Regions from separate parts of the Capilliphycus salinus ALCB114379 genome, predicted to be linked through region 2. Evidence: riboswitches for the same ligand, from Rfam matches in the RefSeq annotation. Region 2 holds a riboswitch; the other holds the start of a gene.
The links. Region 2 has a riboswitch for cobalamin ahead of ACL6C3_RS19165 (DUF1636 domain-containing protein). Riboswitches for the same ligand answer to the same signal wherever they lie in the genome.
Positions count from the first base shown of each region.

Region 1: linked by a shared signal. The riboswitch ahead of cobW (cobalamin biosynthesis protein CobW) and the one ahead of ACL6C3_RS19165 (DUF1636 domain-containing protein) in region 2 are both predicted to bind cobalamin.

Region 1 is NZ_CP178543.1:7,366,711-7,370,923, forward strand. Features, by position in the region: gene ACL6C3_RS29960 (DUF3352 domain-containing protein) at 1-1,103, shown strand, start outside; gene ACL6C3_RS29965 (hypothetical protein) at 1,274-1,627, shown strand; cobalamin riboswitch at 1,734-1,881, shown strand; gene ACL6C3_RS29970 (hypothetical protein) at 1,925-2,053, opposite strand; gene cobW (cobalamin biosynthesis protein CobW) at 2,052-3,098, shown strand; gene ACL6C3_RS29980 (hypothetical protein) at 3,095-3,367, opposite strand; gene ACL6C3_RS29985 (DJ-1/PfpI/YhbO family deglycase/protease) at 3,465-4,213, opposite strand, start outside.
Region 2 is NZ_CP178543.1:4,751,286-4,755,498, reverse strand. Features, by position in the region: gene ACL6C3_RS19175 (restriction endonuclease) at 1-433, shown strand, start outside; gene ACL6C3_RS19170 (DsrE family protein) at 654-1,151, shown strand; cobalamin riboswitch at 1,361-1,509, shown strand; gene ACL6C3_RS19165 (DUF1636 domain-containing protein) at 1,785-2,165, shown strand; gene ACL6C3_RS19160 (hypothetical protein) at 2,232-3,200, shown strand; gene ACL6C3_RS19155 (hypothetical protein) at 3,266-3,922, shown strand; gene metE (5-methyltetrahydropteroyltriglutamate--homocysteine S-methyltransferase) at 3,987-4,213, shown strand, end outside.

The DNA of each region.
Region 1 (4,213 bases), 2.6 Mb from region 2:
ATACTTACCGGGGGGAGGCGTCGATCGCCAAAACGCCCGGTTATGCCAATGCGGTGGAAAAAATTCAAACGCCGAGAGCTTTTGCTCAAGTTTATCTGAATATTCCTGTCGCCGCGAGTGTGGCTTCTTTTACCTCCGCTCAACCCATTCCGCCTGAAAATCTTGAGAAATTACAGCAGCATCAAGGGTTTGTCAGCAGTGTGATTTTTGAAGCCGGGGGAATTAATTTTAAAGGGATTTCTTGGTATAAACCGAGCAGTCAAAAAACCTTGGCGGTTGAAAACGAATCTCAGGAAATGCTGAAATGGATTCCGAATAATGCGATGATGGTGATGGCGGGGGGAAATTTGCAGCGACTCTGGCAAGATTATAGCAAAGATGCGGTTTCTAATCCTATTGCTCCTTTTAATCCCGAAACCCTGCGATCGAGTTTAAAACAAGCTACCCAAATGGACTTGGATCAAGACTTTTTGAGTTGGATGGATGGAGAATTTTCCCTGTCTTTAATTCCGGCTGTTCCCAATAAAGAAACCCCCCAAAAGTTTTCGGCGGGATTGGCTTTGATGGTGGAAACCAGAGATCGCCAAGCCGCAGAAACCGCCTTAGAAAAGTTGGATGCGTCGATGAAGTCTAAAGATTTTCGGGTAGAATCGACCCAAGTTGATGGCCAACCTGTGGTTAAATGGACTTCTCCCTACGGCGGATTTAGTGTGGTTCGCGGGTGGTTGGATAACAATGTGTTATTTGCTACTTTGGGCGCCCCGATTGCCAATCAAATTTTACCAGAACCGGAGACGGCGATCGCCTCAGATCCGCTATTTCGCGAAACTGTTCCCACGGAATTAAGTCCGAATAATGGCAGTTTCTTTGTCGATGTCCAACGGGCTTTCGATCGCCGTAATCTTTCTTTACCTCAGCTTCCCCCTCCCCAAGCGGTGTGGGTGAATGCGATCCGATCAATAGGGGTGAGCGCCGCAGTGGTCAGCGATCGCAGCACTCGCTATGATATTTTTGTGAACATCAAAGACGATACTCAACCGAGTTCATCTACTCCGACGGAGACCACTTCTAGCCCAGAAAATCAGGAGAATTTACCCGAATAGTTTATATGGGGTCTCAGTATATTTACAGAAAAACACCATCCTTCAAACCGAAATTTGACCCCGGAAAATCGGTATAATAACGGAAGTCATGGCGACCAAAAATTGATAGGGTATAGAAAGGAGGAGCGATGCCTCTGTTTTGTCATTTATAAAAAGAATTAAACTTTAAAATGATGATTCTTACCTTTTTGGTTCGAGGTTATGTTCTAATTGGTGTGATCTTCTTTGCTCATTGCTTAAGAAAATTCTTCCAAGACCAAAGCACTCCAAAGACGAATAAAAGCTCTTGGATCGTTCTGGGAGCCGCAGCCCTACTCTGGCCGATTGTGATTCCATTATCTCACCTCGAACGTCGAGCCAAGCCAAAAATTAAATCCGATCCGGGTGATATTGTTCAATATCGGATGACGGCGCCTCCTCTGGTTGAACGGGAAAATAGCGATCAGAAAATCTCTCTAACTTCAACTCCCCCCTGCGAAAGCCCGAGTTGCAGCAAGAATAAAGATACCACAAACATCGCCTAACGCTTCTATAGTCTCCGATGAGGCGGCTTTTGTCCTCATCCTTTGGGATAAAATTTTCTGATCGGTTTTAGACAAAACAAAGCGAGTAGTCGCGATAATATTGTGATATTCTTGTAACGATATCGGTTCTGATGGGGATCAGCCATTGGATGCAAGGGGGAAAGCCTAGTGAAAATCTAGCACTGTCCCGCAACTGTAACGAGAGGATAAACCTTCTCTGAGTCAGGATGCCCGCCGATGTTTCCGTCCACTCTGAGCGCGTCTGCGAGGTACAGATAGTGTTAAATTTGATCTGCATTAACCGCCTAACCTTTCAACTTCGGTCGCTACATCGAGAAGTTCTAGATTTGCAACTCTTTCCATCAAGATTTTAACGGACTTACCCGACTGACTAACAGTAAAATAATCTTCAAAAATTCCAACCATGCACAAAATACCCGTTACCGTTGTTACCGGATTTTTAGGCGCCGGAAAAACCACTTTAGTTCGTCATCTCTTGCAAAACAATCAAGGGCGTAAAATCGCCGTTTTAGTTAATGAATTTGGGGAAGTGGGAATTGATGGGGAACTGTTGCGTTCCTGTCAGGTTTGCGAAGACGACGAACTCCCTCAAAATAATCCTCAAAATAACATTGTTGAACTGACAAATGGCTGTTTGTGCTGCACCGTTCAAGAGGAATTTTACCCGACGATGCAGGAACTTCTTAAACGCCGCGACCAAATTGATTGTATACTGGTAGAAACCTCGGGATTGGCTTTACCTAAACCGTTGGTTCAAGCGTTTCGTTGGCCGGAAATTCGCAATCATGCAACGGTTGATGGGGTGCTGACGGTTGTCGATGCTCAAGCTTTGGCTGCCGGCACTTTAGTCGGAGATTTAGAGGCTTTAGAAGCTCAACGCCAAGCCGATCCGAATTTGGAACATGAAACCCCCATTGAGGAGTTATTTGAAGATCAGTTGGCTTGTGCGGATTTGGTTTTATTAACAAAAACCGATTTAATTGATCCAGCTTCCTTAACTAAAGTTCGAGAATGGTTACAACAAGAACTTCCCCCCGGTGTTAAGGTTGTTTCCTGTCAGCAAGGAGAGGTAGAAACGAATCTTTTACTGGGTTTTAATGCGGCTGTAGAAGATAATTTAGAAAGCCGTCACTCTCATCACGATCACGAAGAAGAACACGAACATGATGATGAGATTAATTCGGTACAGCTTATCGTTGAGCAAGCTTTTGAACCGAAAACGTTAATTGAAAAATTGCAAGATTTGGTCAAACAAGAGGAAATTTATCGAATAAAAGGCTTTGTTCACGTTCCCCAAAAACCGATGCGAATGGTCTTGCAAGGGGTGGGAAATCGCTTTGATTCGTTTTATGATCGCCTGTGGTTAAGCGATGAACTCCGCCAAACTCGTTTAGTTTTTATTGGGCGAAAACTCAATTCTACTGCGGTGGAACGGGCGATTTTAAATTAATGCTGTCCGACGACGGTTGGATTCAATTCAAGAGGAGTAGAGAGGTTAATTCTACTTTCTGTAAAATGTTTTGTCGGATAATTCTGTGAGGTGATAGTCTGGAAATAAGGAGCGGCTAATGCAGCGAGACTGCTGCTATAGGTGAGGAATAAAACCACCAGTAAAACTAAAGCCGATCGCAATAGAGAATGATGCTGAACGCATTGTAAGGTAAAGATACCAATGACAATGGTTTCTAAAACTAATGCAATCAAATCCAGTAAATTCATCTCTAAATCTCCCGTATTAAGTTGTTAGAGATTAGGAAGCAGAAAGAAGAAGATTAATTCAATTCTTTCTGAACTTCCTAAATTTTAAGTTACTCCCTTAACTCACTGCGATGGTTGTAGGCATGGGAGCTTGAACATTTTCGCCCAAACGAGTCCGATATAACGTGGCAAATAATTCTTCGTGACGACGAAGATTTTCTTCGATTTCTTGTAATACAAAAGCCGTAGCCGGATCGGTAATTTGAACCGACAAATGAGAAGCATCAATAATACCGGTTTGGATATCGCCTAAAGCCCGTCGCATCAAATCTTGATCGCTACTATTAGACTGTAACCAACCTTGCAATTTGGCGAAAGCTTCGCTTCCCATTGCTTGCCAAGTTACCTGTTCGTCAAAGTCCCGCAGACGGGCTTCTAACAGTTCAATATGACGTTCTTTTGTGCCGATGGCTTCTCGGAAAAGAATCACCAATTCGGGGTCAGAAACTTGTTTGTTATACTCTTTAAAAGCGGCTAAAGTATAACGTTCGCCCACGATCGCCGTATTGAGCGCATTAACAATATCATTTTTGCTCGAACCTTGCCACTGTTCGGCCAGCGTCCACCATTCAAACGTTTGGTCGGTGGGATCGGGTAACGTGACCCCTTCCATGCCCAAATTGAGGTAACTTAATAATGTTACCGTAAACATGGCTAAATCACTCGGCTGACGGGAAGTAATTAAGTTACCATCAACCACAACAGGTTCGTTAACATAGGTCGCCCCGGCATTTTGAATATCTTTGCGAATGGCTTTAAAACCGGTCGCTTGTTTACCTCGTAAAACATCCGCATCTATTAAGACTT
Region 2 (4,213 bases):
TCAACCTCAATCTTCCTGTCCGTTTCGTGATGCGAGTCATAAAATCTACGGACTCGGCTATCATCTCCTTGTTTTTGCTTATGAAAAACTCGATATTCACGAATCTCGGACTGCGACTTTAAATTTTCAACACGCTATTTTTGTAGAAAAGGAACGCACCGGAGACTATCAAACCACATACGGTTTAAGAGAGATTCTACGCCGTCAAGGAAACAAAGATGATATCATTGCTTTTTTAGAGGAACGTAATTTACCTTTGGATGAAATTGGACGTGAATTATTAGCAGATCGGATTATCAATCAACCGCCCGAACTTGGCTATCTAACGATTTCTAATGCTTTGCAGTGGAGATTACAGTATAGAAGAATAATTGAACAAGCACAGAAGCAGACATTAGGAGTTGAAAATTTGTTGAGGGGAAGATTATTATAAAATGCCTGCGTGAATATTACAGTCTTTTAATGTTTGACAGGCCGTCTTTTGACAGGGTTGGCTTGTCGCTCAATAATTAAGTTAAACCCGTGAAAAGGTTATTCCATACGTCCTCAAACCAGCTAAAAAAGGCTGATAGAAACTTTTCAGTGCCTAGCAACCTGCTGTTCTGATGACGGCGGGTTTGTTGTTTTTGAAGAAATTGTCGGAGGCCAACCCGATGCAATCTAAATTTCTTTCTCTGTTGACAACTTCAATTTTGAGTGGGTTAGTGGGTTCAAGTTTCATCGCTACAGCCAATCATTTACCCGCTCTATCGGAAACGACATCGGCTCAAGCAACTGAAAACCAGGTGGAGCGAGGAGGACTGTTTGTTAACCTAACAACCGATGATACATGGACAGCAAATATGGCGATTTCTCTGGCGCATAATGCCTTGAAAAAGGGACATCAACCGACTACAATATTCTTGAATGTGCGGGGTGTATATTTAGTAGATCGAGAGCGACTTCCCGCAACCGAAGGTAACAGTAACTTGAATATTCATCAAAAATTGCAAGCGTTCATCCAAGATGGAGGAAAAGTTATTGTTTGTCCGAGTTGCTCTCGCGAAGCCGGATTAACTCAGGCGGACTTTATTGAAGGTGTTGTTCTCGGAGAACAAGGAGCAGCGCTGCCACTTCTTTTTGATCCCAACACGGTCACGGTTTCATATTAACAGTTCAAAGATGAATTTCTAGGAGTTTTCCTGCAAAAATTAGAGAAAATTAAACGCGATGTTGAGTGATTTATAATGGCAAGTCACTCAACTTAATTGTGTGATTCTTCTTTCGAGGGTCAGAACCTCATCCCCGACCGTTCTCCTACCGGGAGAAGAAAATCTTTTTTTAATTATTAAATAAAAATTTGTCCAAAATCTCACAGATGTGATATCATACGCCTATCGGTTCTAATGGGGATCAGCCATTAGACGCAAGGGGGAAAGTTCGGTGCAAATCCGTCGCTGTCCCGCAACTGTGATGAATCTTAATTCAAGGTTCTGAGTCAGAATGCCCGCCGATTGATAGTGTTTTATTTGCGCGTCTGCGAGGTACAGATAGTGTTTGGATTAGTCTTTTTACAATTCGATACGTTACGTTTTCATCTGAGTCACAGCACTGGTTTGGAGCGGGAAAAACCTCCAGAATAAGCTGCGATGGCAATTTGCAAAAAAGAAGAATCGCCTCAATTTTTTTGAGGTCAATATTGCCTATTTCGATTGCACGAACTAACGAAATTGGAGTTAGTTTCTAGATGGTCAATTCTTCCCAAAAAATAGGGTGTTCCGGTTAGGTTCGCCCGACAATTTCTAATGACTAAACACACAATTTTTGTCTGCACGGCCTGTGCGAGTGTCTGGAAAGGAAACCAGCGCGTTGGGGAAAGTGGCGGGGAAAAATTGCATCAGCAACTGTCTCAACTTTCCGAAACTTGGGAGTTGAAAGCTGAATTTTCAATTGAACCCGTTACCTGCATGAGCGCTTGCAAACGTTCCTGTGTCGTTGCTTTTTCTGCGTCCCAAAAACCCACCTATTTATTTGGAAATCTTTCCTCCCCGGATGCGGCACATTCAATCCTAGAATGTGCCAGCAAATATTATCTAAAACCGGATGGAAAATTGCCCAGAAAAGAACGACCCGAACTCCTAAAACAGCGAATTATTGCTTGCGTTCCACCCCAACTCAATCGGTAAGTTAGTTAACTTTTGCCGAAGTTAACGATTAGTCAAACTCAAGAAATTTTCAAAGGAAAAACTCAAATGAAAAATTTGTCATGGGTTCAAAATATTGGCTCATTTTTGACCCTATTTCTGCTAACCTTAACCGCCCACGAAGCGGCAGCCGCAACCTTTTCTGGGTCAACATCCGACCCCGGAAAAATAGACTCCGGCATTCCAGGATTTATCGGTTCTGATGGTGAAGGTTTGGTGACGCAGAATAATAGTATTAACCCGATATTTGTGGGTTGGGCGACAGAATTTATAGACTATCAACCCACGCCGGGAGTCGAAGAACGATGGTTAACCCCAGAGAAAACCTTGGGGCCGGTTACAGCCGCTTTTGACGGGATTGCCTCTTTGGGAGAATTAACCGCCGAACAAATTGCAGCAGGCGTTTCTCCCGGTCAAATTACTTTAACCTTTGACAAGCCTATTGTAAATAAAGCGGGGGCCGATTTTGCCGTATTTGAAAATGGAATTGGGTTTGCAGAAACGGGCAACCTTTTCGCCGAATTAGCTTATGTGGAAGTTTCCAGTAACGGGACTGATTTTCTGCGGTTTCCCAGTATTTCTCTGACTCAAAACCCCCTCGAACCCTTCGGACAATTGGATGCAACCCAGGTTTATAATTTGGCGGGAAAACACGTTAATAATGGGGTTGTGATTTCCGACGAAGAATTTGTTCAAAGTTCTTGGGGAACTCCTTTTGACCTGGATGTACTGACGGATTCTCTGGCAACTTTTTCCGGAGAAATTGACCTGAATAATATCAATTATGTTCGCATCGTTGATATTCCGGGGAACGGCGCTTTCTTGGACTCCCAAGGCAATCCGATTTATGACCCCTGGCAAACTCCAATTCCGGGTTCTGGCGGTTTTGATTTAGAAGCAATTGGGGTAATTCATGCGGCAGCTATTCCCGAACCATCCTCAATTTTGGGGTTAATTACTTTCGGAATTATCGGCAAATGGCTGTTAAAAAATCGTCAAACGGTTTCTCGAAATTAAGATAAAATATAAGAGTGAGTCCAGAGATTTTCTATCGCCTCACTCTCCTCTAAATAGGAGAAAAGATGAGATCTGATGTCAAGCGTTTTGAACGCTCTTTCATTCTCCATTCGGAATCAATTAAACCCTTTCCTTCAGGCAGTTCAAGCCTCTGGGAAGCGGCTTGGAATGCCATCGCCAAAGGTGATAGTTGGTCGTTTTTCCTAGTCGGAATTGGCAGCTTCAGCAGTGTAATTTATCCCCACGTTCCTTTAGTTGGGTTTGCGGCTGTTACTGGCAATACTCTCCCCCGCAAAAAAGCGATATTCACCGCTTTAATGATTTGGTTTGCCAATCAATTGTATGGTTTTACCATCCGCCAATATCCTCAAACAAAAGAATTGTTTACCTGGGGTTTGGTAATGGGAATCGGTACAATCATTGTGACGGGATTAATTACCCTCAGACCCCGATTTAGCCGGATTAACTTTTGGGGTTATCTCATTTGGTTAATTGTGGCAATTGTGGGCGGTTATGCCCTGTTTGAAGGCAGTATTGTACTGATTGCGGATTTGATGGGCGGACATGGTTTTACCGCAGAAATATTGTGGCGAATTTTTGTAAAAGATGCGGTTTGGGCGATGAGTTTATCGGCGATTCACAGTCTATTTATGGGGCTAATCATTCAAACCGTTCCTTCTCAGTCGGGCTACCGTCCCCCCGGTTGCGGTCAAAAATTCTGAAGTTTAAAGAAAGTCTCAACTGAAGACGTTCTCAAGTATTCTCTCAACAATAAAAGGAGATTCAATGGCAATTACCACCTCTACACTCGGATATCCTCGTATTGGTAAAAATCGCGAAGTTAAAAAAGCTTTAGAGTCGTTTTGGCGGAGTGAGATTACCGCCGACGAACTGTTACAAACGGCGCGAGAAATTGAGGAACAAGGCTGGAAAACCCAAGCCGAAGCCAATATTAAAAAGATTGGAATTGGAGATGCCACGCTTTACGACCAAGTTTTAGATTGGGTGATTCG